One region of the Blautia hansenii DSM 20583 genome, then DNA from elsewhere that is predicted to be linked to it. Evidence: riboswitches for the same ligand, from Rfam matches in the RefSeq annotation. Region 1 holds a riboswitch; the other holds the start of a gene.

What was found. Region 1 has a riboswitch for ZMP and ZTP ahead of CGC63_RS02190 (formate--tetrahydrofolate ligase). Riboswitches for the same ligand answer to the same signal wherever they lie in the genome.
Region 2: another riboswitch for ZMP and ZTP. It lies ahead of CGC63_RS05055 (IMP cyclohydrolase); the one in region 1 lies ahead of CGC63_RS02190 (formate--tetrahydrofolate ligase).

Annotation. Positions count from the first base shown of each region.
Region 1 is NZ_CP022413.2:438,025-450,763, reverse strand. Features, by position in the region: gene CGC63_RS02235 (type 2 periplasmic-binding domain-containing protein) at 1-994, opposite strand, end outside; gene CGC63_RS02230 (carbohydrate ABC transporter permease) at 1,008-1,904, opposite strand; gene CGC63_RS02225 (ABC transporter permease) at 1,923-2,861, opposite strand; gene CGC63_RS02220 (LacI family DNA-binding transcriptional regulator) at 3,204-4,229, shown strand; partial or broken gene CGC63_RS02215 (S8 family serine peptidase) at 4,323-4,559, opposite strand; gene CGC63_RS02210 (hypothetical protein) at 4,878-5,720, opposite strand; gene CGC63_RS02205 (alpha-L-rhamnosidase N-terminal domain-containing protein) at 5,892-6,110, opposite strand; gene CGC63_RS02200 (S8 family peptidase) at 6,204-7,946, opposite strand; gene CGC63_RS02195 (formate/nitrite transporter family protein) at 8,041-8,805, opposite strand; gene CGC63_RS02190 (formate--tetrahydrofolate ligase) at 8,895-10,580, opposite strand; ZMP/ZTP riboswitch at 10,668-10,751, opposite strand; gene CGC63_RS02185 (potassium channel family protein) at 10,901-11,551, opposite strand; gene ytvI (sporulation integral membrane protein YtvI) at 11,623-12,739, opposite strand, start outside.
Region 2 is NZ_CP022413.2:1,002,778-1,015,516, forward strand. Features, by position in the region: gene CGC63_RS05015 (nucleotidyltransferase family protein) at 1-317, shown strand, start outside; gene glmM (phosphoglucosamine mutase) at 403-1,749, shown strand; gene CGC63_RS05025 (tetratricopeptide repeat protein) at 1,768-2,802, shown strand; gene CGC63_RS05030 (DUF3048 domain-containing protein) at 2,845-3,948, shown strand; gene CGC63_RS05035 (DegV family protein) at 4,086-4,979, shown strand; gene CGC63_RS05040 (COG2426 family protein) at 5,095-5,571, shown strand; gene CGC63_RS05045 (GNAT family N-acetyltransferase) at 6,023-6,508, shown strand; gene CGC63_RS05050 (methionyl aminopeptidase) at 6,512-7,384, shown strand; ZMP/ZTP riboswitch at 7,427-7,505, shown strand; gene CGC63_RS05055 (IMP cyclohydrolase) at 7,592-8,305, shown strand; gene CGC63_RS05060 (phosphoribosylaminoimidazolecarboxamide formyltransferase) at 8,327-9,511, shown strand; gene CGC63_RS05065 (diaminopimelate dehydrogenase) at 9,651-10,637, shown strand; gene CGC63_RS05070 (YitT family protein) at 10,650-11,528, shown strand; gene CGC63_RS05075 (amidophosphoribosyltransferase) at 11,608-12,739, opposite strand, start outside.

The DNA of each region.
Region 1 (12,739 bases):
CAATATTTCCGATATCCCATGTAAAGCAAAGACCATATCTGTGATTCTTTCCTTTTGCAACATAAGTTGACCACTCTTGTGTAAATGCTTCCGGATCTACCAACTTTTCTTCAACTAATTTATGCAGCCATTCAATTCCTTCTTTGTAACCTTCCTGAACTGTCGTATAAATTACCTCTCCATCATCTGTCACTGCGAAATGATCTGTAGTATCTCCATATCCTTCGCCAAATCCATTGATTAAAATTGCCGGATCCTGGTCTCCATTATTAATGATAAATGACATTGGGATTACATCCCCCTCTACACCGCATTCTTCCTGAATCTTATCTGCGTTATCACGGAATGCAATTAATACCTGCTCCAGTTCTTCTGTTGTAGACGGCACCTCAAGTCCAAGGCAATCCAGCCATTTTTTATTAATGTATGGAATGTCACCGATTGCCTGAATTGCTTCTTTTCCTTCTCCCAACTGTTCAATCCACGGGAAGGAGTAAATATGTCCGTCCGGAGCAGTAACCATGGTTCGATATTCTGGATATTTTTCAAAAACAGCCTGTAAATTTGGCATGTATTTGTCAATCAGATTTTCCAAAGGAATAATGATTCCCTGTTTCGCATATCTCAGCAAATCATAATCGTTCATTCCTGCTGTAAACAATCCGTCCGGAAGACTTCCAAACTGTGCCAGTGCCAGATTCTTTTTATCAGCAAACTGATCTGCCACAAAACAGGTCCAGTCAATTTCTACATTTGTCTGTTTCTCTATGCGCTGAAAAATTAATCTTTCATTCGGATCCTGTGTACTTGTTGCCGGTGCACTTGTAATAAAGGACAGTTCTTTTTTCTCTTTTAGCGGGAAAGTCACTTCTTCTACTGGTGTATCAGGATTTGTATCTGCAACCTGTGCACTCTCTCCACCACATCCGACAAGGGAAACTAGCATAAGCAGTGATAACCCCAGAGTAAACAGATGTTTCATTCTCTTCTTCATCACACTTTCCTCCTTAACCTTTTACAGAGCCTACCATAATTCCCGAATCAAAATATTTCTGGAAAAACGGATACATAATTAACAATGGTAAACTGGACACTACGATTGTTGCATATTTCAGAAGCTCTGCAACCTTTGCCATCTCAGCTGTGCTTTGAATATCCGCAATCATACCAGGCTGTGGGGTATTCTGTACCAGAATTGAACGAAGCACTAACTGTAACGGCTGTAAGTCTGCGTCATTCAAATAAATCATAGCATCAAAATAGCCATTCCACATTCCTACAAAAGACCACAATGCTAATACTGCAATAATCGGTTTACACACCGGAAGCATTATTTTAAAAAAATGCTGAATCTCACTTGCTCCATCGAGCTGAGAGGCTTCACGTAGCTCTTTTGGTATGGATTGATAATAAGTTCTTGCAAGAATCATATTCCATACATTGAATGCACCAGGAAGTAAAATTGCCCAGATTGTATTTACCAAATGTAATTGATTAACGAGAATAAACGTTGGAATTAATCCACCATTAAAAAACATTGTGATAATAAAAATTGCATTAAAAAATTTTCTACCTACAAATTCTTTCTTGGACATCGGATATGCTGCCAGTATTGTAACAAACACTGATATTACCGTAAATGCAATAGAATAAAAGAAAGAATTGGCAAATCCTCTCCATATCATTTTGTTTTCGAGTACGCGTTTGTATGCATCCAGAGTCCAGTCTTTTAAATGGAAACTAATTCCCTGATTGTTCAGTACATTCGGATCCATGAAAGAAGCAATTACGACATAAACCAGAGGAATTAGAATTGCAAGAGCAAAAACACCAAGAAGTGTATATCCAATGGACAGAATTATTTTATCGGACATTCCAAATTTCATTTTTCTTCGATTTTCCATTTTTCAAATTCCCCCTTTTTATAATCCTTCACCATCGTTCAGTTTTGCTACTACTTTGTTCACAAAAATCAACAGAATAATGTTAATAATAGAATTAAATAATCCAACTGCTGTAGAATATCCATAATCACCGTTCAGCAAACCAATTCGATACACATATGTAGAAAGGATTTCTGATGCCGGAAGGTTCATATCAGTTTGCAGTGCATATGCTTTTTCAAATCCAATACTCATGATATTTCCTGCCTGCAGAATAAACTGAATTACAATAATATTTTTAATTGCAGGTAACTGTACATACCATATCTGCTGGAAAATATTCGCTCCGTCTACAATCGCAGCCTCTTCAAGGTCTTTACTTGCATTAGACAAAGCAGCCGTATACATGATAGACGCCCATCCGGCTCCCTGCCAGATTCCGCTGGCTATATAAATAGTACGGAATGCCTCCGGCATGGTCATCCAGTTTGTATCACTACCAAAAACCTGATTGATTGGTCCTACCGGTGACAAGAACATTCTGACCATACCACAGAGTACGATGACGGAAATAAAATTCGGTGCATAAATCAAAAGCTGGATTTTCTTTTTTATTCCGGTTCTGCGAATCTGGTTCAATAAAAGAGCAAGAATAATCGGTATCGGAAATCCCCACAGCAAACTATAGGCACTCAATTTCAATGTATTCAGAAGATATTTCATAAAATCCGGAGACGATAAAAATCTTCTGAAATAATCCAGTCCTACCCACTGGCTGCCAAACACCCCTTTTATGACATTGTAATCCTCAAAAGCAATTAATACTCCTCCCATGGGAATATACTTGAAAATGATTGTCAACAGAAGGGCAGGCATTAAAAAAAACACATATAACTGCCAGTTTCTTTTGATATAGCCAGCTTTTTGACGAACTGTCTGCCGACTTGCCGAAGCACTTTTTGCATTACGAAAACTCATCGTTCCCTCTCCTCTCTTTTACATTTGCACTATTCCTTTGCAAGTTTGTCTCATTTTCTTGGTTTGTTGTGCAATTTGTACTTTTTCTTGGATATATATTATCATTTGCACAGCATTTTGTCAATTGTATTTTTGCATTTATTCCTTTTTATTTTTATATTTGCACCTTTTCGTGTCGCAAAAAAGTATAAATTTAACCTATGAACCAATTATTATTCTATTATATTTTTACATTTGACAAATTCCTTTAAATACGTTACATTTAATAACAAAGTATAACTATTTCACATAAATGGACTTATACGTATTATACCACCATTACATTCAAAACAGGAGGTGTCTATGGGAAAACGAATTACCATTCAAGATATAGCAGATTCATTAGGGGTATCAAGAAACACAGTGTCAAAGGCAATAAACAATACCGGCGTGTTGGCTGATGCTACAAGAGATAAGATTTTACAAAAGGCTGCCGAATTGGGTTATAAGCAGTTTTCTTATCTCTCGCCTGCAGTCTCTGTTCCCAAGCCTGAAATTTGTGAGATTGCTCTTTTTACCCGTGCCATGCCGAATAGTTCTCACTTCGGTTCTAAACTACTGAATACCTTTCAGGAAAAAATCAGTTCTAACGGGTACAGATTGTCGTTTTACCTTATTCGTGAACAAGAATTTACAGATTTACTTCTTCCAGCTGGGTTTGATCCTTCAAACAGTGCCGGAATTATTTGTTTGGAATTATTTGATTGCGCATACAGTCAGATGCTCAGCAAACTTGACATTCCTCTGCTTTTTACAGATTGTGCTGCGAACATCGATTTCACTACTATTGATGCTGATTTTCTGCTTATGGAAAACAGAAACAGCATTTCCAGCATTGTGCAATCTCTCATAAAAAATGGACAGCATAGACTTGCATTTGCAGGAAATATTAATAACTGCCAATCATTCTTTGAACGATATCAGGGATTTTGTGATGCACTCAGCCTCTCTGGTCTAAAACCTGTTACTGACATACTCTTAGCAGACGAGCCCTTCCATACGATTGAGCAGCTTGCATCGTATATCAGACAACTCCCTGAACTGCCAGATGCATTTATATGTGCTAACGATTTTGTCGCTATGGATCTCATTAAGGCCTTAAAGCAATGCGGCTTGTCAGTTCCTGAAGATGTAAAAATTACAGGATTCGATAATTCTGCTGAGTCTCGGATTATTGAACCACATTTAACCACTGTCCATATTCCAAGTTCTGCTATGGGATATATTGCTGCAGAACTTCTTCTTTCCCGTATTGAAGAACCGGGTATTCCATATCGTACAACTTACGTTCGCACTGTGATAAAATACCGGGAATCATCTCATTGCTAATTTTCTGCATATTAAGCTACAAGGGAATCCTAACTGCCCCTTGTGGCTTTTTCTACCTAATGCTTTATCTCAAAGGATCTCACATCTTTAAACATTTCCAAAGCTTAAATTGATCGCAATTGGTCTTCCAAGCCGTATAGCCTGCCGAACCAGATAATCTACACCTTGCATCAGCTCTGTAGTTCTTGGAAAAGAGTCCTGTCTTGGAATTCCCATTTTCACAACCAGAAGGTCACTTTCATATGCCACACCCCGGTTCACTGCACCACGGGTAAAATCGCTACCAGCTGCCACTCCAAGCACAGCAGTTCCATGACCGCTTACATCTTTCTTCTTTAAAGAAGATTTTGTCTTATTGGATTATTTATGATTTTTATTGTATAATATCGTAAGAAATTACCATTTTCCCATAACGATCCGCAGGTATCGTAGTTGGGAGCTAAACTGGTTTTCACAATGCAGATTATTTTTGCAGAGCTTTCAAAAAGCACTACCAGACAACCCCTGGGGGAATATCGGAAAGAAAAGTGGGATAAATAGCTGCTCTTTGAACAACTTCTGTAATTTATGTCTGTTTTGTTCTGCTCATTCATTATTCTTCAGAATTAAACAGTTCCATCAGCAACTCTTTTTCTTCCTGCATTACCTTCAGTACATACTTGTCAAAATGTCTTGCATCCTGAGTTTTTGAGCCGAACTCGTAGGTTTCCTGTCCGTAGTCCATAACATCAAAACCAAAAATTGCTTTGTTTGCACCTTTGGTTCTGTAAGAAGCTGCGTCAGCAAGGGTAAATCCAAGTCGTCTTCCTTAGCTGATCCGTTTCCATCCGGTTCATTTCCATCCGGCGCTCCACCCATCATTCCTCCAGGACCTGCATTTTCCCCGGACTGTCCCTTGGCGTATCTTCCTTCCAGAAATGCCTGTGTCTTCTCTTCTGTTGTCATCTCAGCCACAGCTTCATCACTGAGAGCATTTCCATCGCTGTCAAACCAGGTCCAGTCATCTGCGTAATCCAGATTTTCCAGATACCATTCCAGACTTTTCTCAAATTCCTTCAGATAAAAAGTGAGATACGTGCCTCCATATCCATTTGTATCTGCATATTTTTCCGCATCATACTCTATAGTCAGGTCTGCCACATCCTCTTTGTCCCCATCTTCATTGAGGTCAATATCCACAGCAGCCTCGCTGACACTTAAATTCTGGTCATTGATATAATCCATATATTCCTGAGACAAATATTCTGCCATCTTTTTCTGAAAATCAGTATTGAACTCATAATCTGTATCCAGATAATATTCAAATGCCATAGCCATATCCGCTTCCTGCAAAGAGGTAATGGCACTGTATGCAACGCAGCCCCATACACCATCTGAAATTTCTGTTCCGTCAGCTTCTATGGTCTCAGAATAAGTTCCGTCTTCATGCGGTTCGCTTTCTCTAATGGAGTAACCATTTTTCCTGTGATTTTCCAGGCTGGATAAATCCATAATGCCCCTAAGATTACGGCAGCCGCCAGGGAAAGAATGAAATACCTTTTCTCCTCCATTCTTAAAGATGAAGTATCCGCAAAAGCAATAAGCAGTTCTCCTTCATGAACAGATATTTCAAACTGATAATTTTGATAGCTGCCGCTGGTTTTTCCTGTCAACAAAATAGCTTCAGCAGTTTCCAACTGTGATCGCAATTTTATTATCTGTGGCAAGCATTTCTGTCACATCATAAATCTGATACTGTAATCTGTTATGATAGCTTGTCCAGCCCGGTGCCATACGATAATCACCTACGGTCTGTCCATTCAGAGATGCCTCATATACTCCATGTGCTGTTGCATACAGGCGGCCTTTCTTTACCTTTTTTCCTGAATCCGTGAAGTTCACGGATTCAGGTTTAACTATAACTATTTTTCATGCTTATCGAAATACATATTATACTCATTTCATGATTCCGCATTATATATTTCTAAAATCATTTCACTCTGGCAGGCTATCCCTGACACACAGTGCCCCATACCCAATACGATTATTAGGATATTCCCCGCCTAAAAGCGGCCTTGCTCCTCTTCTTAAATATGCCTTTACCTTCTCTCCGTACAAGAAAGGATCATTTCCTTTTATAATTCCCCATTCCATCATCAGTGCTGCAGCCCCCGTAACAAAAGGCGTTGCAAAAGAAGTTCCTGCTCTGTTATCATACCCTCCTCCCACTGCTGTTGTACGAATATCCACACCCGGAGCTGCCAAATCCGGTTTGACCGCATTTACCACTCTTGTGTAACCCCTTCCGGAAAAATCTGCGTAAGACATATATCTGGAATTGTATGCTCCCACAGAAATCACCCGCCCTGCCGTAGATGGAATGGTCAAGGTTGTTTCCGGTGTCGGAGAAGAAAATCTTGTTCCCTCATTTAAAATCCCGCCTCCCGGAAGCCACAAATCAAAAGAACCGTCCACAACTTTTGAAGGTATCAACTGAATTTTCCACACACCGCTGTCGATATACTGATTTTTTGGAAGCATATCTATATAAATTTCCTGTGAAAGACTGTATGGACTGGGTTCTCCATAATAGATTAACAGCTCCGTATTTTGAATAGTAAAACGCTGCGGTCCTAATATTTGCTTAAAAGGACCTACCCTTTCGCCATTGGGATGTATCAATACAAATTCCATCTCATCCACATACTGTTTCCAAATCTGTACGCTCATCCCCGTTTCATACTCGCTGATATATAGTGAAATCTCTTTTGTCTCACCTTCTGTCAATTTTCCCGAAGTATGAATAGCCGCACTTCCTTCATTCCCCATTCCTACACAAATTACTGTTTTTCCCGACAATGCCGCATTATCCAAATACGTTTCGATAAGTGACTCCCCACTATGAGAGCCATAATTATTGCCAAAACTGAGATTTAAAGCCAGCGGCATCTGCAAATCGATTGCCTGACGAATTGCATAATCAATTCCCTGCATAAGCTCTGTGGTTCTGGGAAATCCATCTTCCAAAGGCGTTCCCAGTTTTACAACCAGCAAGTCACTTTTATAAGCCACTCCTCGATAAACACCTTGCGAAGCCGCCCCATTTCCGGCTGCAATTCCCATCACTCCGGTGCCATGTCCGCTTAAATCACGACTGGGAACGATTTTTTCCATTTCCCTTTTATTTTCCTGCTTCAATGCCTCATCAATCTGCTCCTTTGTATATTCCGTTCCTATAAAATAGCCTTTCGGTGGATTTCCCTGTATGGTTTGATCCCACAGACGTAATATTCTGCTGCTCCCATCAGAATTACGAAAATCAGGATGGCTATAATCAATGCCTGAATCAATACATGCAACCAACACGCCTTCTCCTGTCAGCGCTTCTCCCAAAGGCGAAAACTCACTTTGTACTGCTGTCATGCAGGAAGCACTTTTTCCTTGATTTACTGCAAAGAATAAACGCTTTGGTTTCTCTACAAACTCTATCTGCGGATTTCGTGATAATTCCTCTATTCTGCTTTCTGGAATGCGTATAATGGCAAATTGATTTAAAAGTTCTACTTTTGGAATATCTTCTCCCAGCACTGCACTCAAATCACCGGAAAACTTTATAATCAGCTCCCAGTTTTTTTCTTCTGTATTATACCCTACGTTTAACTGTGATGATTTCATTCTCTCCTCTTTTGTAGCACTTAAAGCTAAATTCAAAAGATTTTCTAATTTTTGATTTTGCATATTCTATCCCCCTTTCTCCATCTTACGCTTTATGAATAAGGATAGAACGAAAAAGAGCTGCCTTAACAGACAGCTCTACTTTCTTATTCTTATTTTATTTTTCTTTTGAAATCAAATGATATGGAAATGCTACTCCTAAGATACCTCCAACCATATTTCCAAGGGTAACAACTACTACATTATATAAATATGCACCAATTCCAACTTTTCCTGTAAAAAGAGAAATTCCAATGCTGCTCATATTTGCAATACTATGTTCAAATCCACATACCATAAATACAAAAATACACCAGAAAATCATAATCAATTTACCTGATTCAGACTTCATTTTTATTCCACACCATACAGCAAGACATACTAAAATGTTACACAATACCGCTTTGAAAAACAATGGCATTGGTGCAGTAGTCGTCTTTGTAATTGCAAGATTTTCAAAATAATTGCCAATTGCACCTGTAGGAACTTTTGTAGCTATAAAAAGAGCAGAAGATAAAAGAGAACCAACCAGGTTTCCAATCCAACATACACACCATAATTTACAGGCATCTCCCCATGTAGCAGTTTTTCTAAATGCTGCTGCTGACATAAGAAAATTATTTCCTGTAAATAAATCCGCTCCTGCCATGATAACTAAGCTAAGTGCTGCTGCAAATGCAGCACTCTGTGCCGGTTTTGCCCAAATTGCTGCTGTTTCTGAAGTTGATAAATGACCTGCAAGTGTAAATGCCAGAAATCCCCCCATTGCAACAAACATACCAGCAAGCATAGACGCCACAAAATATCCCAGCGGATTGGTTTTCAGTAAATTTAATTTTGTTGCCGCAGAATTACAAACGGCTTTATATTCGTCTTTATACATACTTATTTGCTCCCTTCAAGCCCAAAATTTTCTAATACGTAGAAAGCTGCTGCACCACATTTGTCATGCAGCAGCTATATGTTTATTTCTTAGAAAAGACCGGTAATTTTACCTGTTTCATCTACGTCAATCTTCTCAGCAGCCGGTACTTTTGGAAGTCCTGGCATTGTCATGATTTCCCCTGTCAATGCTACAATAAATCCTGCACCTGCGGAAATCTTCAGATTTCTTACAGTTACTTCAAAGTCTGTAGGTGCTCCTAATTTTGTCTGATCATCTGTCAGACTGTACTGCGTTTTCGCAACACAGATTGGGCAGTTTCCGTAACCCAGTGCTTCTAACTGTGCTGCCTGTTTCTGTGCATTTGCTGTCAGAACCACTCTCTTACCACCGTAAATCTTCTGTACAATCTGGTTCAGCTTATCTTCAATACTTCCCTCTAAGTCATAGGAGAATGTGAAATCGTTTGGTTCTTCTACCAGACGGATAACTTCTTTCGCCAGTGCAATTCCGCCTTCGCCGCCTTTTGCCCATACTTCAGACAGTGCAACGTTTACGCCCAGCTCTCTACATTTGCTTTCTACTAAGTCAAGCTCTGCCTTTGTATCGGTTGGGAATGCGTTGATTGCTACAACACATGGAAGTTTATATACATTTTTAATGTTGCTTACATGTTTTAACAGGTTTGGAAGTCCTTTTTCCAGAGCTTCTAAGTTTTCGTTATTTAAGTCTGCTTTTGCTACTCCGCCGTTGTATTTTAATGCACGAACGGTTGCTACGATTACAACTGCGCTTGGAGTCAGACCGGCCATACGACATTTAATGTCTAAAAATTTCTCTGCACCTAAGTCAGCGCCGAAGCCTGCTTCTGTGATTGCGTAATCCCCTAACTTCATAGCCATCTTTGTTGCGATTACAGAGTTACATCCGTGAGCGATGTTTGCGAATGGTCCGCCGTGTACGATTGCAGGTACATGCTCTAAGGTCTGTACTAAGTTTGGTTTTAAAGCATCCTTTAACAGTGCACACATAGCGCCTTCTGCATGTAAATCATGAGCTGTTACCGGTTTCTGTTCAGAAACTTTTCCATAAGTATATCCAACGATAATACGTCCCAGTCTTTCTTTTAAGTCTGTGATGTCTTTTGCAAGACACAGAACTGCCATGATTTCGGAAGCTACGGTAATATCATAACCGTCTTCTCTTGGCATACCGTTTGTCTTTCCGCCCATACCGTCAAGAACAAAACGAAGCTGACGGTCGTTCATATCCACACATCTTCTCCATGTAATCTTTCTTGGGTCGATGTTTAATTCATTTCCCTGATAAATGTGGTTATCCAGCATAGCTGCCAGAAGGTTATTTGCTGCACCGATTGCATGGAAGTCACCGGTAAAGTGCAGGTTGATATCTTCCATTGGAACAACCTGTGCGTATCCGCCGCCTGCTGCACCGCCTTTTACACCGAAAACAGGTCCCAGTGAAGGCTCACGCAGAGCAACCATAACATTTTTACCAAGTCTCTGCATACCGTCTGCAAGACCAACCGTTGTTGTTGTTTTTCCTTCTCCTGCCGGTGTCGGATTGATTGCTGTAACGAGAATTAATTTTCCGTTTGGCGCATCGGACTCTTTTAATAAATTGTAGTCAATTTTTGCTTTGTACTTTCCGTACTGTTCCAGATATTTGTCATCAATACCTGCTTTCTCTGCAATTTTTGTAATTGGCTCCATTGTGCACTCCTGTGCGATTTCGATGTCTGATTTGAATCCCATAGTAACATCCTCCTTGAAAATAATTTTTACTCACCCTTTTCCCATTCTCCGCAAGAGATGAAAAAAGGGCAACATTTGTAGATTAACAAATGTTGCCCAGACGGTCGGCTTTTTTCGCATTCTGATTTCCCTGTGGTACTCCACATTAATCCGTCAGTAATCAGATGCGTGTTATTCTGCAACAAATAAATAATATTTATATCTGTCACTTAACTATGTCCTTACTCTAACACAAAATCATCTTGCTGTCAATGCACCACAGTAAAGTTTGTGAATTTTTTACCAATTTTCCTTCTATTTTTTTACATATATAACAAATGTTATTTCAATTTTGTCACTGCACGTACGTCTCGATAATGTCCCATAATAATCAGGGTTTCATTATGATTAAAGACATAGTCTGCATGAGGAAGCGGGTTCATTTTCCCCTGAGCTTTCGTAGCCAAAATGCTGATGTTATATTTTTTTCTGATATCTTTTTCTATAATGCTGCTTCCAATCCATGACTCCGGTGCAGGTATTTCATAAATAGCATATTCGTCTGTCAGCTCAATATAGTCAAAAATATTGTCATTTCCGTATTTTACAGCCAGACGCTGTGCCATTTCCTTTTCCGGATACACAATGCGGTCTGCTCCGTTTCTCAAAAGGAATTTAGCATGTACATCACGGTTGGCTCTTGCCAGAACAAAACGTGCTCCCATATCCTTTAAAAGAGCAGTTGTTTCTAAGGAACTTTGGAAATTGTCTCCGATGGCAACCACACAGAGGTCAAAATTTCCCACGCCCAAGGACTCTACAAAATGCTCGTTGGTTGCATCACCAATCTGGGCATCTGTCACCATATCAATGGCATCGTTTACTCTTCCCTCATCGCTGTCTATTGCTAAGACCTCATTCCCTTCTTCAATCAATTTTGCCGCCATGTGTCTTCCAAAACGGCCAAGTCCAATAAGAAGTACTGACTTCATCTTCTTTTCCTCCGCTTTTGTTATCCGGTACAGAGAACAGAAGCTTCTCTTTTGCGTACCGGTATATTCTCTTATTCTTTTTTATTATTATCTGAAATATGTTTTCCGTCGTCTCGATACAGCCATTTCAGAAAATCTTCCACTGCATCCTGCAAATTTCGAATTGCGCTGTTAAACATTCCCGCATGATAAAAATTCACAATAATTGCCCCGACAGGTACGGCTAAAATCATTCCCAACACACCTGCAAAACGATATCCGGTATACATACATATCAAGGTCCACAACGGATCAATACCGATGGAGTCTCCCACCACTTTAGGCTCAATAATACGCCGTATCAGCTGCGTTGTCAAATATAATATAATCAGTCCCACTGCGTACTGCATATCCCCTGACAGAATTTTAAACAACGCCCACGGAATAAGAGCAGTACCTGTCCCGAAAAACGGAAGCATATCCAAAAAAGACACGAGAAAAGCCACCACAATGGCAAAGTTTACCTTTAAAATTAAAAATCCTATACAGAGAATAACAAAGACGACTCCCATAATTTTAAACTGGGCTTTAAAATATCCGCCGAAAATACTCCGAAAGCACCGTTCCAGTATTTTCCATTTTTCCTGAATAAGCTGAGGGGTATGCTCCCTTCCAAATTCCAATATCTTGTCTCTGTCTGCAATGAAAAAATACGATGATAAAATTGTAAATATAATGGCTATAATAATACTTGGAAGATTTTTCGCAAAATTACTTGCCTGATCTACGGTAATCTGGCTGATTTTTCCTACGGCTGTTCCAATCATATTGCCTAAGCTGTCCTGAAAGTCTGCAATTCCTTTTTGAACTCCGTCCGGCAATTCTTCGATAATCATAGAAAGATTTTCTCCTGCCTCCTGAAAATCCTCTCGAAAACTACTGTAAATCTCAGGCGCCTGCTCAATAAGCGAACTTGCTTCCTGCAATGTCTTCATTCCGATAAAATAAATGCCTCCGATAATAGCGGCCAGCACTGCAATAATAAGAAGCATAGAGGTATGCTTTCTGGCTACCTTCATCCGTCTTTCCAACATCCGCACCAACGGGTTTGCAATCAGCGCAATCAGCCATCCGATTACAAACGGCATAAAAAAGCGAATAAACTTAAAGGCAATAAGACCGCCTAAAACCACTGCCAGAAGTGTAAAA
Region 2 (12,739 bases), 560 kb from region 1:
CAGGAGAAAAGACAGCTCTTGATGAGAAAACCTTAGTTTCCATGAATATGTGGGGACTGACACCGGAATTTCTGGAGGTTCTGGAAAGCGGTTTCAGAAAATTCCTTTCAGAAACAAAGCCAGAGGAACTGAAAAAAGAATATTTACTTCCGACAGTAGTAGACAATATGATTAAAGAAGGAACCGCACAGGTTGCCGTATTAAAGACACATGACACTTGGTTTGGCGTAACTTATCAGGAAGATAAGGAAAAAGTTATGGAGTCATTTAAAGAATTAGTGAGAAAAGGTATTTATAAAGAACAGCTCTTTTCATAAAATGCGTGACAAAATTCTTATTTTGTGGTATTTTAGTATATGACAAAAATACAAAAAATAAGAATGATTGTGCAAAGGAGCGATTATGGGTAAATATTTTGGGACAGATGGGTTTCGAGGAGAAGCAAATGTAAACTTAACAGTAGAGCATGCTTTTAAAGTAGGACGCTTTTTAGGTTGGTACTTTGGAAAAGAGCATAAGGCACAGATTGTTATTGGAAAAGATACCAGAAGAAGCAGCTACATGTTTGAATATTCCTTAGTAGCAGGTCTTACAGCATCCGGTGCAGATGTGTATCTTCTTCATGTAACAACAACACCAAGCGTGTCTTACGTGGTGCGTACAGAGAATTTTGACTGCGGTATTATGATTTCCGCCAGCCATAATCCTTTCTATGACAACGGAATTAAAATTATGAACGGCAACGGACAGAAGATGGAAGCTGCCGTAGAAGAGCAAATTGAGAAATATATTGACGGCGAGCTGGAAGAGCTGCCTTTGGCAAAGAGAGAGGATATCGGAAGAACAATAGATTTCTCAGCAGGAAGAAACCGCTATATCGGATATCTGATTTCTATTCCTACCCGTGCATTTAAAAATGTAAGAGTGGGACTGGACTGCTCAAACGGAAGTGCATCTGCCATTGCGAAAAGTGTTTTTGATGCACTGGGTGCGAAAACTTATGTTATTCATAATGAGCCGGATGGTACGAATATTAATACCAACTGTGGTTCTACCCATATTGAAGAATTAAAGAAATTTGTAAAAGAAAAGCAGCTGGATGTAGGTTTTGCCTATGACGGTGATGCAGACCGTTGTATTGCAGTTGATGACAAAGGAGAGGAAGTCAACGGCGATTTAATCATGTATGTTTGCGGAAAATACATGAAAGAATGTGGAAAATTAAATAACAATACCATTGTTACAACAGTAATGTCGAATTTAGGACTTTATAAGGCATGTGACAGAGAAGGAATTTCCTACGAAAAAACAGCAGTGGGAGATAAATATGTATGTGAAAATATGATGGCAAACGGACATTCCATTGGAGGAGAGCAGTCAGGACATATTATTTTCTCTAAGCATGCCACAACAGGTGACGGAATTTTGACTTCATTGAAGCTGATGGAAGTAATTATTGAGAAAAAACTTCCGTTAAGCGCATTGACAAGAGAAGTGAAAATTTATCCCCAGGTCCTTAAAAATGTGAGAGTATATGATAAAAAGACGGCAAGAGAAAATCAGAAGGTAACAGAGGCTGTTCACAAGGCAGAAACAGAATTAGGCGAAGACGGAAGAATTCTGGTAAGAGAAAGTGGAACAGAGCCTTTAATCCGTGTTATGGTAGAAGCGCCCACAGATGAGGTATGTGAAAAGTATGCACAGCAGGTGGTGGATGCCATGAAAGAAGAAAATCTGATTGCCGAATAAGGAAATGAGGTTAAAAGGGTGAAGAAACGAGTCGTACTGACGGTTTTCTTGAGCATGTGTCTGTTAGGCGGATGCAAAGGAAAAGAACTTACAGATTATGAAAAAGGTATGGAAAATCTGGAAAAGCAGAATTATAAAGAAGCTCTGGAAAATTTTCGGGAAGCAGTAAGTGACGGAGAGGATGCCGCAAAAGCATGGAGAGGTATAGGGATTTCATGGAGCGGACAGGGAGCTTTTGACAAAGCAGAAGAAGCTTTTTTAACAGCTTTGGATTTTACAGAAAAATCTGAAAAGAACCTCAGAACAGACTTGAGTCTTTACCTTGTAGATGCACAGTATCATCAAAAAGAATATCAGGCGTGTATTAAAACCTGCGATGAAATTTTAGATGAAAAAAAAGAAAAAAACGGGTATTTTCTTCGAGGAAGTGCATATCTTCATTTAGACGAGTATAAAAAAGCAGAAAAAGATTTCTCAAAAGTGATTTCCGGTTCTAAGGAATATGAGGACTATCTGGATATTTATCGAATTTATCAGGAATGTGACTTAAATGCAGACGGAGCGGAATATCTGGAGCTGGCTTTGGAGATGAAAGCCAAATCACCGGAGGATTTTTATAACAGAGGCAGAGTCTATTATTATCTGTCAGAATTTGAAAAGGCAGAAAAAGAGCTGAAAACAGCATGGGAAAAAGAATATGCTCCTGCTGCCGTTTATCTGGGAAAAGTGTATGTGGAAGCAAACGAGCCGGAAAAAGCCAAAGATATGTATCAAAAGTGCTTAAAGCAGGATGAATTAAAAGCAGAGGCATATAATGGGCTGGCGTATTGTTCGATGGAGCAGGAAGACTACGAAAAGGCTTTGGAATATATTCAAAAGGGATTGGAAGTAAAAGACAGAGAAGTCAATCAGGCATTACTTTTTAATGAAATTGTTGTATATGAAAGAAGCAGAGACTTTGCTTCGGCAAAAGAGAAAATGCAGCAGTATTTAGCCCAGTATCCGGCAGATGCTGCTGCTGTAAAGGAGAATTATTTTTTGCAGACCAGATAGTGAAGGGACACATGAAAATGTGTGGAAGGAATGGTGACAAATATGAGGTTAAAAAGAGTAATGTTAATTGCCGCAGTAATGGTAATGGCGGGGGCTTTTACAGGCTGTGGTAAAAAAGAAGAAAAACCGGAGCAGCCGAAAATTGAAAAAGAGAAAGAACCGGAAGCAGAAAAAACAGTAGGTGAAGTCGTAGAAGAACCGGAAATTCCGGCAAACCAAAATCTGCTTACGGGGTTAGGTGATTTGTCAGAGGGGGCAATCGGAAAACGTCCTGTGGCGGTTATGGTAAATAATGTGGAAAAAGCCATGCCACAATATGGAATTGGGCAGGCAGATATTATTTTTGAAATTCCGGTAGAAGGGGATGTAACCAGATTTATGGCGCTCTACGGAGACTATACAAAGGTTCCGAAAATCTGTCCAATCCGAAGCTGTCGTTATTATTTTCCGGCGATTTCACAAGGATTTGATGCCTTTTATGTAAATTGGGGAATTGATGAAACGGTTTCAGATTATCTGAAATCCTTAAATATGGATCAGATTGAAGGAATTACCAACACAGGAGGGCTTTTCGGCAGAGACCAGGATAAGAGAAATCAGGGCTATGCGCTGGAGCATACAGGATATTTTGACGGTACGCAGCTGCCTTCTTATATTGAGTCAAAAGGGCTGCGCACAGACCTGAAAGAGGATAAAAAAGGACCTGCATTTTCTTTTAACGGCATGGAAGAACAAATAAAACCTGCTTCTTCGGACTGTACTTCTGTTCAAATTGATTTTGGCTCACAAAGTGCAGCATTTACCTATGATGCAGAAAAAATGCAGTATTTAAAACAGATAAACGGAAATCCACAGATGGATGCAGTAACAGGGGAACAGCTGGGATTTACCAATGTATTTGTTTTGGAAACAGAAATTTCTGTAAGAGATGATATGGGACATAAGAATTTAGACTGGGATGGCGGTGCAGACGCTAAGGGATATTATATTTCAAACGGCGGTATGCAGCCTATAACATGGTCAAAAGAAGAAGGAAAGGAAGACTCATACCTGACCTTCTATGATGAGTCGGGAAATGTGCTGAATATCAATAGAGGAAAGAGCTATATCGCCTTAAATTACAAAGACAAGGCAACCTTTCAGTAAAGAAATAGAGAGACAGGAGAAAGACATTTTTCAGGAATAGTCAGTCTTCTGTCTTTCCTGCTTTTTAGAAAAATTTTTTTAAATACTATGAAATTGCCAAAAGAAGTGTTAAAATGGGTATTATTTAAGAGGAGGGAATGACATTGAGCGAATATAAAATAACTTGTTGTTCTACTGCCGATATGCCGGCAGCGTATTTTGAAGAAAAAAATCTGCCCTTTGTCTGCTTTCATTTTCGGATGGATGGGGTAGAGTATCCGGATGATTTAGGAAAATCTATGGCATTTGACGAGTTTTATAAAAGGATATCTGCGGGTTCTGAACCGACTACCGCACAGGTAAATACGCAGCAGTATATGGAGCTTTTCGAGCCTGTCTTGAAAGAAGGAAAAGACCTTCTGCATCTGACTTTATCCAGTGGGATTTCAGGAAGTATTAACTCTGCCAATATGGCAAAAATCCAGCTAGAGGAAAAATATCCGGAGAGAAAAATTTTTATTGTGGACTCTTTATCGGCATCTTCAGGGTATGGAATGTTGGTGGATGCTGCACTGGAAAATCAGGAAAAAGGATTTTCCATAGAGGAGAATGTAAAGTGGATTGAAGAAAACAGAAATCGCCTGCATCATTGGTTTTTCTCCACAGATTTAACCAGCTTTATCAGAGGCGGCAGAATATCAAAGGTGTCCGGTTTTGTAGGTCAGGCGCTGAACATTTGCCCGCTTATGAATGTAAATACAGAAGGAAAATTAATTCCGAGAAATAAATACAGAGGGAAAAAGCAGGTTATTCGTGAAATGGTGAAGCGAATGGAAGAGCATGCACAAAATCAGACACAGTATAGCGGAAAGTGTATGATGTCTTGCTCTGCGTGTGAAGAGGATGCCAGAAAAGTGGCTGATTTGGTAGAAGAGAAATTTCCAAAGCTCAACGGAAAAGTACAGATTAACAGCATTGGAACGGTGATTGGTTCTCATACCGGACCGGGAACGGTAGCGCTGTTTTTCTGGGGAGATGAGAGGACTGAGTAAAATCTATGTAAAATTTTTCTAACGTTTGTGAAAAATACTTGCACCATAAGAGAAACAATGATATATTGAACCTCGATAGTGTTTGAAATTTGACAAAGAGAAAAAGGAGAATTTTATGTTAGAGAAGTACCTGATTGTGTTTTTTGTATCCATGGTACCGTTAATTGAATTAAGAGGTGCAATTCCCATTGCGGAAGGGTTACAGCTGCCGTTTGTTCAGTACTATATTGTTGCAATTTTAGGAAATATGCTTCCGGTACCGATTATTTATTTCTTTGCAAGAAAAGTTCTTGTATGGGGAAGTACAAAACCGGTAATCGGTAAATTCTTTTCCTGGTGTCTTGATAAGGGCGAGCGTGGTGGAAAGAAATTACAGGAAAAAGCAGGAAAAGGTTTGTTTGTTGCACTGCTTTTATTTGTAGGAATTCCTCTTCCGGGAACAGGGGCATGGACAGGAACTCTGGCGGCCAGTATTTTAGATATGGATTTTAAATCCAGCGTAATCGCAGTTATGCTGGGAGTTTTGTTGGCAGGTATCATTATGGCTGCTGTAAGTATGGGCGCATTTGGTGCATTGGGAGCACTTTTTTAAAGAGTAATTAAAAGAGAAGAAAGAAAAGGCATCATTCTTAATTGGTTTTGAGAATGATGCCTTTTTAACATATTTCGTTGTCCATTGGAAAATACCTCACATTAAAATTGAATAATGAAAATTTTTTCTTTTTGGGTTAAGTTTTAAAAGTTTCTGGTGGTCCGTACCTCTCTTTCGATAAATTATAAGGTTTGGTTTAAGTTTTTGGTGGTATCAGTCCTTTCTGATTTCTTTTTTTTCTTTCGATTTATTTTATGATTAGACTATACCATACAAATATTAAAAAGTCAACAAAAAAACGAAAAATAAATAAAAATAATTTTAAAAGACTGTATTAAAATGATATATATTATAAAATATCAGAAAATTTAAGAAAAATCCAAAAGTGGAAAAAAAGAAAAAATAATGATACAATAACATTTAAAAGAAAACAAAAGAAAGGTCGCAGAATATGGAAGTAAGACAGGCATTATTGGAAGAAATTTCTGAAATTATGAAAATATATGAAGCAGCAAGGTGTTTTATGGCAGAACACGGAAACCCAACACAGTGGGTAAACGGATATCCTTCGGAAGAACTGGTGACAGAAGATTGTAAAAACGGAGAATTGTATGTATGTGTTTCTGACGAACAGATTGCAGGTGCTTTTATGTTTACCAAAAAGCCGGATATTACATACAGAGAAATCTTTCAGGGAAAATGGTTAAATGAAAAGCCTTACGGAACCATGCACCGAATGGCTTCTTCAGGCATTCAAAAGGGAGTGTCCTCTTTTTGTTTAGACTGGTGTTTCAAGCAGTGTGGGAATGTAAGAGGAGATACGCATAATGATAATTATGTGATGCAGAAGGTATTTGAAAAGAATGGCTTTAAACGATGCGGAATTATTTATGTAGAAGACGGAACGCCTAGAATTGCATATCAAAGGGAGAATTAGAAAATGGAATTATTAGAAAGAAATGCACCATGCTGGTGCGGAAGCGGAAAAAAATATAAGAAATGTCATTATAATTTTGACGAGAAATTAAAATTTTATGAAAGTAAAGGTGTTTTAATTCCATCTCATGATATTATCAAAACACCAGAACAGATTGCAGGAATTAAAGAAAGTGCAAAAGTAAATATTGAAATTTTAGACTATGTGTCAGAGCATATAAAAGAAGGTGTTACCACACAGGAAATCGATAATTGGGTAGCGGATATTACGGCAAAAGCAGGAGCGGTGGCAGCGCCTCTTAACTATGATGGATTTCCAAAGAGCGTGTGTACATCTATCAACGAACAGGTATGCCACGGAATTCCCTCAGAGGATATTGTGCTGAAAGACGGAGATATTATCAATGTAGATGTATCTACAATTTTAAACGGATATTATTCTGACTCATCCCGTATGTTTTGCATCGGAAATGTTAGCGAGGAAAAGAAGAAGCTGGTGGAAGTCACACGTCAGTGCGTGGAGAAGGGGTTGGAACAGGTAAAACCATGGGGATATTTGGGAGATATGAGTCAGGCGGTCTATGAGCACGCCCATGCCAACGGATATTCTGTGGTAAGAGAGATTGGCGGACATGGAATTGGACTGGAATTTCATGAAGACCCGTGGGTAGGATATATTGGAAAAGCAGGTACGGGGATGCTGTTAGTTCCGGGTATGATGTTTACTATTGAACCAATGATTAACATGGGAAGTCATGAGATATTTGTAGATGATACAGACGGATGGACAATTTATACAGAAGACGGTAAACCATCTGCCCAGTGGGAAATTATGGTGCTGGTGACAGAACAGGGATACGAAGTTATTTGTTATTAAAAGAAAAAGGGTTGACATTCTATTTTTTTAATGGTATGTTGTAATTGCTTATATGACTGACGGAAGTGGAAATGACCACAGGGAGTATAAGCCAAGGAAGCCGACCGTCTGGGCATATATGCTCGGGCAGTGGGCTTTTTTGTGTATCAGAAAATCCTATTCTGGTTTACCGAGTATATCGTTCATTGAAAAAAAGGAGAAAAATTCATGGAAATGTTATCATTAACAAAAGAATTGAAAGAAAACGCATATCCTGGCAGAGGAATTGTTCTGGGAAAATCAGAGGACGGAAAAAAAGCAGTAGCTGCTTACTTTATCATGGGAAGAAGTGAAAACAGCAGAAATCGTGTATTTGTAGAAGATGGCGAAGGAATTCGTACACAGGCATTTGACCCTTCTAAGCTGGTTGATCCAAGTCTGATTATTTACGCTCCTGTACGTGTTTTAGGAAACAAAACCATTGTGACAAACGGAGACCAAACAGATACGATTTACGAAGGTATGGATAAACAGCTTACTTTTGAGCAGTCTTTAAGAAGTCGTGAATTTGAACCGGACGGACCGAACTATACACCTAGAATTTCAGGAATTATGCACGTTGAAAACGGAAAATATAATTATGCAATGTCTATTTTAAAAAGCAATAACGGAAATCCACAGGCATGTAACCGTTATACATTTGCCTATGAAAATCCGGTAGCAGGAGAAGGTCATTTTATTCATACTTATATGCACGACGGAAATCCCCTTCCAAGCTTTGAAGGAGAACCAAAGCTGGTAAGTATTCAAAACGACATTGATGAATTTAAAGACAGCCTGTGGGAAAGTCTGAATGAAGAAAATAAAGTCTCTTTATTTGTTCGTTTTATTGATATTGAAACAGGTAAATATGAAACAAGAATTGTGAATAAAAATAAATAAGAAGTAAGAAGGGAGAAAATCATGAAAGAATTAGCTTTAAAATACGGTTGTAATCCAAACCAGAAACCATCCAGAATTTATATGGCAAATGACAGTGAGCTTCCTATTCAGGTATTATCCGGAAAACCGGGATATATCAATTTCTTAGATGCGTTTAACGGCTGGCAGTTAGTAAGAGATTTGAAAAAAGCAACAGGTCTTCCGGCCGCAACATCCTTTAAGCATGTATCTCCGGCAGGTGCAGCAGTAGGTCTTCCTCTTACAGAAACTCTGGCAAAAATTTACTGGGTAAATGATATGGATTGGAAGAATTTTTCACCAATCGCCTGCGCTTATGCAAGAGCAAGAGGCGCTGACCGTATGTCTTCCTTCGGTGATTTTATTGCATTGTCTGATGTATGTGATAAAGACACAGCATTATTGATTAAAAGAGAAGTATCTGACGGGGTTATTGCACCGGGTTATACAGAGGAAGCTCTGGAAATTCTGGGACAGAAGAAAAAAGGAAATTACAATGTGATTGCTATTGATGAAAACTATGTACCGGCTCAGTTAGAGCATAAAGAAGTGTTTGGTATTACTTTTGAGCAGGGACGTCAGGAGCTTTGCATTGATGACGCATTGATTTCTAATGTAGTTACAGAAAATAAAGAGCTGACAGAAGAAGCAAAAAGAGACTTAAAAATTTCCCTGATTATTTTGAAATATACACAGTCCAACTCTGTATGCTTTGTAAAAGACGGACAGGCAATCGGTGTGGGAGCAGGACAGCAGTCCCGTGTACACTGTACACGTCTGGCAGGTCAGAAGGCAGACAACTGGTGGTTAAGACAGTGCCCGAAGGTTTTAAATCTGCCATTTAAAGAAAGCATCAGCCGTGCAGAAAGAGATAATGCCATTGACGTATATATCGGTGAAGAATATATGGATGTTCTGGCTGACGGCGCATGGGAAAATACTTTTACAGAAAAACCGGAAGTGTTTACAAGAGAGGAAAAGAGAGAATGGCTGGATAAAATGCAGGATGTTATTCTTGGCTCTGACGCATTCTTCCCGTTTTCTGATAATATTGAAAGAGCACATAAAAGCGGTGTGGCATATATCGCACAGCCGGGCGGCTCTGTACGTGATGATGCAGTAATTGAAACATGTAATAAATATAATATGGTGATGGCGTTTACAGGTATTCGCCTGTTCCACCACTAAGAGGAAAAGAGGCACCTTCGGGTGTCTTTTTCTTTTGGGGAAGTTGATATGCACGGCATAAAAACCATTGACAAAGACCAAGTTTTTGATATACTTTGAGAGTAAATAATGTGTCAAAGAACAGATAGGAGAGTGAAATATGAGTATTAAAATTGGTATTTTGGGATATGGTAACTTAGGTCGCGGTGTGGAGTGTGCTGTGAAGCATAACCCTGATATGGAGCTGACAGCAGTATTTACACGCCGTAATCCTGCAGATGTTCAGATTTTGACAGAGACAGCAAAGGTTTATCATGTAGATGAAGCCGTAAAAATGAAGGATGAAATCGATGTTTTAATTCTCTGCGGCGGAAGCGCCACAGATTTACCGGTTCAGACTCCTGAATTTGCACAGTATTTTAATGTGGTAGACAGCTTTGATACTCATGCAAGAATTCCGGAGCATTTTCAGGCAGTAGACGAAGCTGCTAAGAAGGGAAATAAGGTTGCAATGATTTCCGTAGGCTGGGATCCGGGTATGTTTTCTTTAAACAGATTATATGCAAATGCAATTTTACCGGGCGGAAAAGATTATACTTTCTGGGGAAAGGGTGTCAGTCAGGGACATTCTGATGCAGTTCGAAGAATAGATGGGGTACTGGATGCAAGACAGTACACAATTCCTGTAAAAGAAGCTTTAGACGCTGTAAGAGAAGGAAAAAATCCAGAGCTTTCCACACGTCAGAAGCATACAAGAGAGGTATTTGTAGTTGCTGATGAAAATGCAGATAAAGCAAAAATTGAGCAGGAAATTAAGACAATGCCAAATTATTTTGACGAATATGATACAACAGTACATTTCATTACAGAAGAAGAAATGAAAGCAGAGCACACAGGACTTCCTCACGGAGGATTTGTAATCCGCAGTGGAAATACAGGATGGGAAGACGAACATAAGCATGTGATAGAATACAGCCTGAAGCTGGACTCCAATCCTGAATTTACATCATCCGTTATTACAGCTTATGCAAGAGCTGCCTATCGCATGAGTCAGGAAGGACAGAGCGGCTGCAAAACCGTATTTGATGTAGCGCCTGTTTATTTAAGCCTTCAGACACCGGAAGAGCTCCGTGCAAAAATGCTGTAAGGTGCAGGGAAAGTGAGTGAAAAAGTGAGTGCTAAGGTAGATGCAAAAAAAGAGACGAAAAGAATTCTGTTCGGTCTTATCGGTGCGGTGATTATGGCTGTGAATATTAAGACCTTTGTGCGGGCAGGGGGCTTGTATCCGGGAGGATTTAACGGTGTCACACTGTTATTTCAGACCATTTGCGACAGATTTTTCGATATTACAGTACCGTTTTCTCCTATCAGCTTAGCGTTAAATGCCATTCCGGCAATTATCAGCTTTAAGGCAATAGGCAAGAAGTTTACAGTTGTTACAAGCTGTATGATTGTTGCTACCAGTATTTTGACGGATATTGTTCCGGCAGTGCCTATTACAGAGGATATTTTGCTGATTAGTATATTCGGTGGCTTGATTAACGGAGCGGCAATCAGTATTTCACTGATTGGAGGAACTTCCACAGGCGGAACAGATTTTATTGCCATTTACTTTGCGGAAAAGAAAAATAAAGATGTGTGGAATTATATTTTATTGGGAAATGCAGTGGTACTGATTATTGCAGGCTTTCTTTTTGGATGGGATAAAGCCCTTTACTCCATTATTTTCCAGTATACTTCGACACAGATGATACATTTATTGTATCAAAATTATAAAAAGGTTACGTTATTTGTAGTTACAGAAAACGCCGAGGCTGTTTATCAGGCTATTTCAGAGGTTACAAATCACAGTGCAACTGAATTTTCAGCAACGGGAATGTATTCCAATGAGAAACGAAAAATGATTTATTCTGTTGTGTCCACAGTAGAAGCGAAGATGCTTACCAGAAAAGTTATGGAAGCAGATGCCCATGCTTTTGTAAATATTGTGAAAACAGATACTTTGTTGGGGCGTTTCTATCAGGAAAATAATTACTAACGTAAAAAGGGAGCTATTGTATTAGACGCATATTTCTAAATGCTGTTTAATACAATAGCTCCTGTTTTTTTCTAAAATCTTATTTTTTACCGCTGAAGCAGTAAGTACATACTTTACACGGCTCGATAGGAATGGAAGATAATAAATCGTCTAAACGATGGAAATGCAGAGTAGTAAAGTTCAACTGTTTTCCGATTTCTTCCAGCATTTCTTTGTAATTTTGAGAGTCAGGATTAGCATAAGACTCTAAAACCTCACGGCTTACGTTTTCTCCTTCTCTTGCAGCGATAATTCTTCTCGTAATTAAATCCATTTCAGATTTAGAACGGGAGAAGTTCAAATAAGGGCATCCGAACATTAAAGGCGGACATGCCGGACGGATATGTACTTCTTTTGCACCGCTGCTATATAAAAATTCTGTTGTTTCACGAAGCTGTGTTCCTCGAACAATAGAGTCGTCGATTAACAAAAGCTTTTGATTTTTAATCAATGCCTCAACAGGAATTAATTTCATTTTGGCAATAAGATTACGCTGTTCCTGACGGGAAGGCATAAAGGAGCGAGGCCATGTTGGAGTATATTTAATAAATGGGCGGGCAAATGGAATGCCGGACTCGTTTGCATAACCGATAGCATGAGCAATACCGGAGTCCGGTACGCCGGCTACTAAATCAGGTTTTACATCATCTCGCTGCGCATCACGCTGTGCCAGCTTCTTACCACATTCGTAGCGCATATTTTCTACATTGATGCCTTCGTAGGTAGAGGTAGGATATCCATAATATACCCACAGGAAAGAACAAATTTTCATTTCGTTCAAAGGCTCTGATACGGTTTCGCAGCTTTCCGGAGTCAGATAAACAATTTCGCCCGGACCTAATTCTTTTAAGGTTTCATAACCCAGATTAAGGTAAGCAAAGCTTTCAAAAGAAACACAATGTGCGCCGTCTTTATGCCCTACAATAAGAGGCGTTCTTCCCATGCGGTCACGGGCAGCATAAATGCCTTCCGGTGTTAAAATGAGAAGTGTCATAGAACCTTCAATTAACTCCTGCGCATAACGAATACCGTCTACGATGGTCTCCTGCTGGTTGATTAAAGATGCGACGATTTCAGTAGGGTTGATACATCCGCCGCTCATTTCTAAGAAATGTGTACAGCCGTTTTTGTAAGAAATATCAACAAGCTCCTCTGTATTGTTGATTTTACCT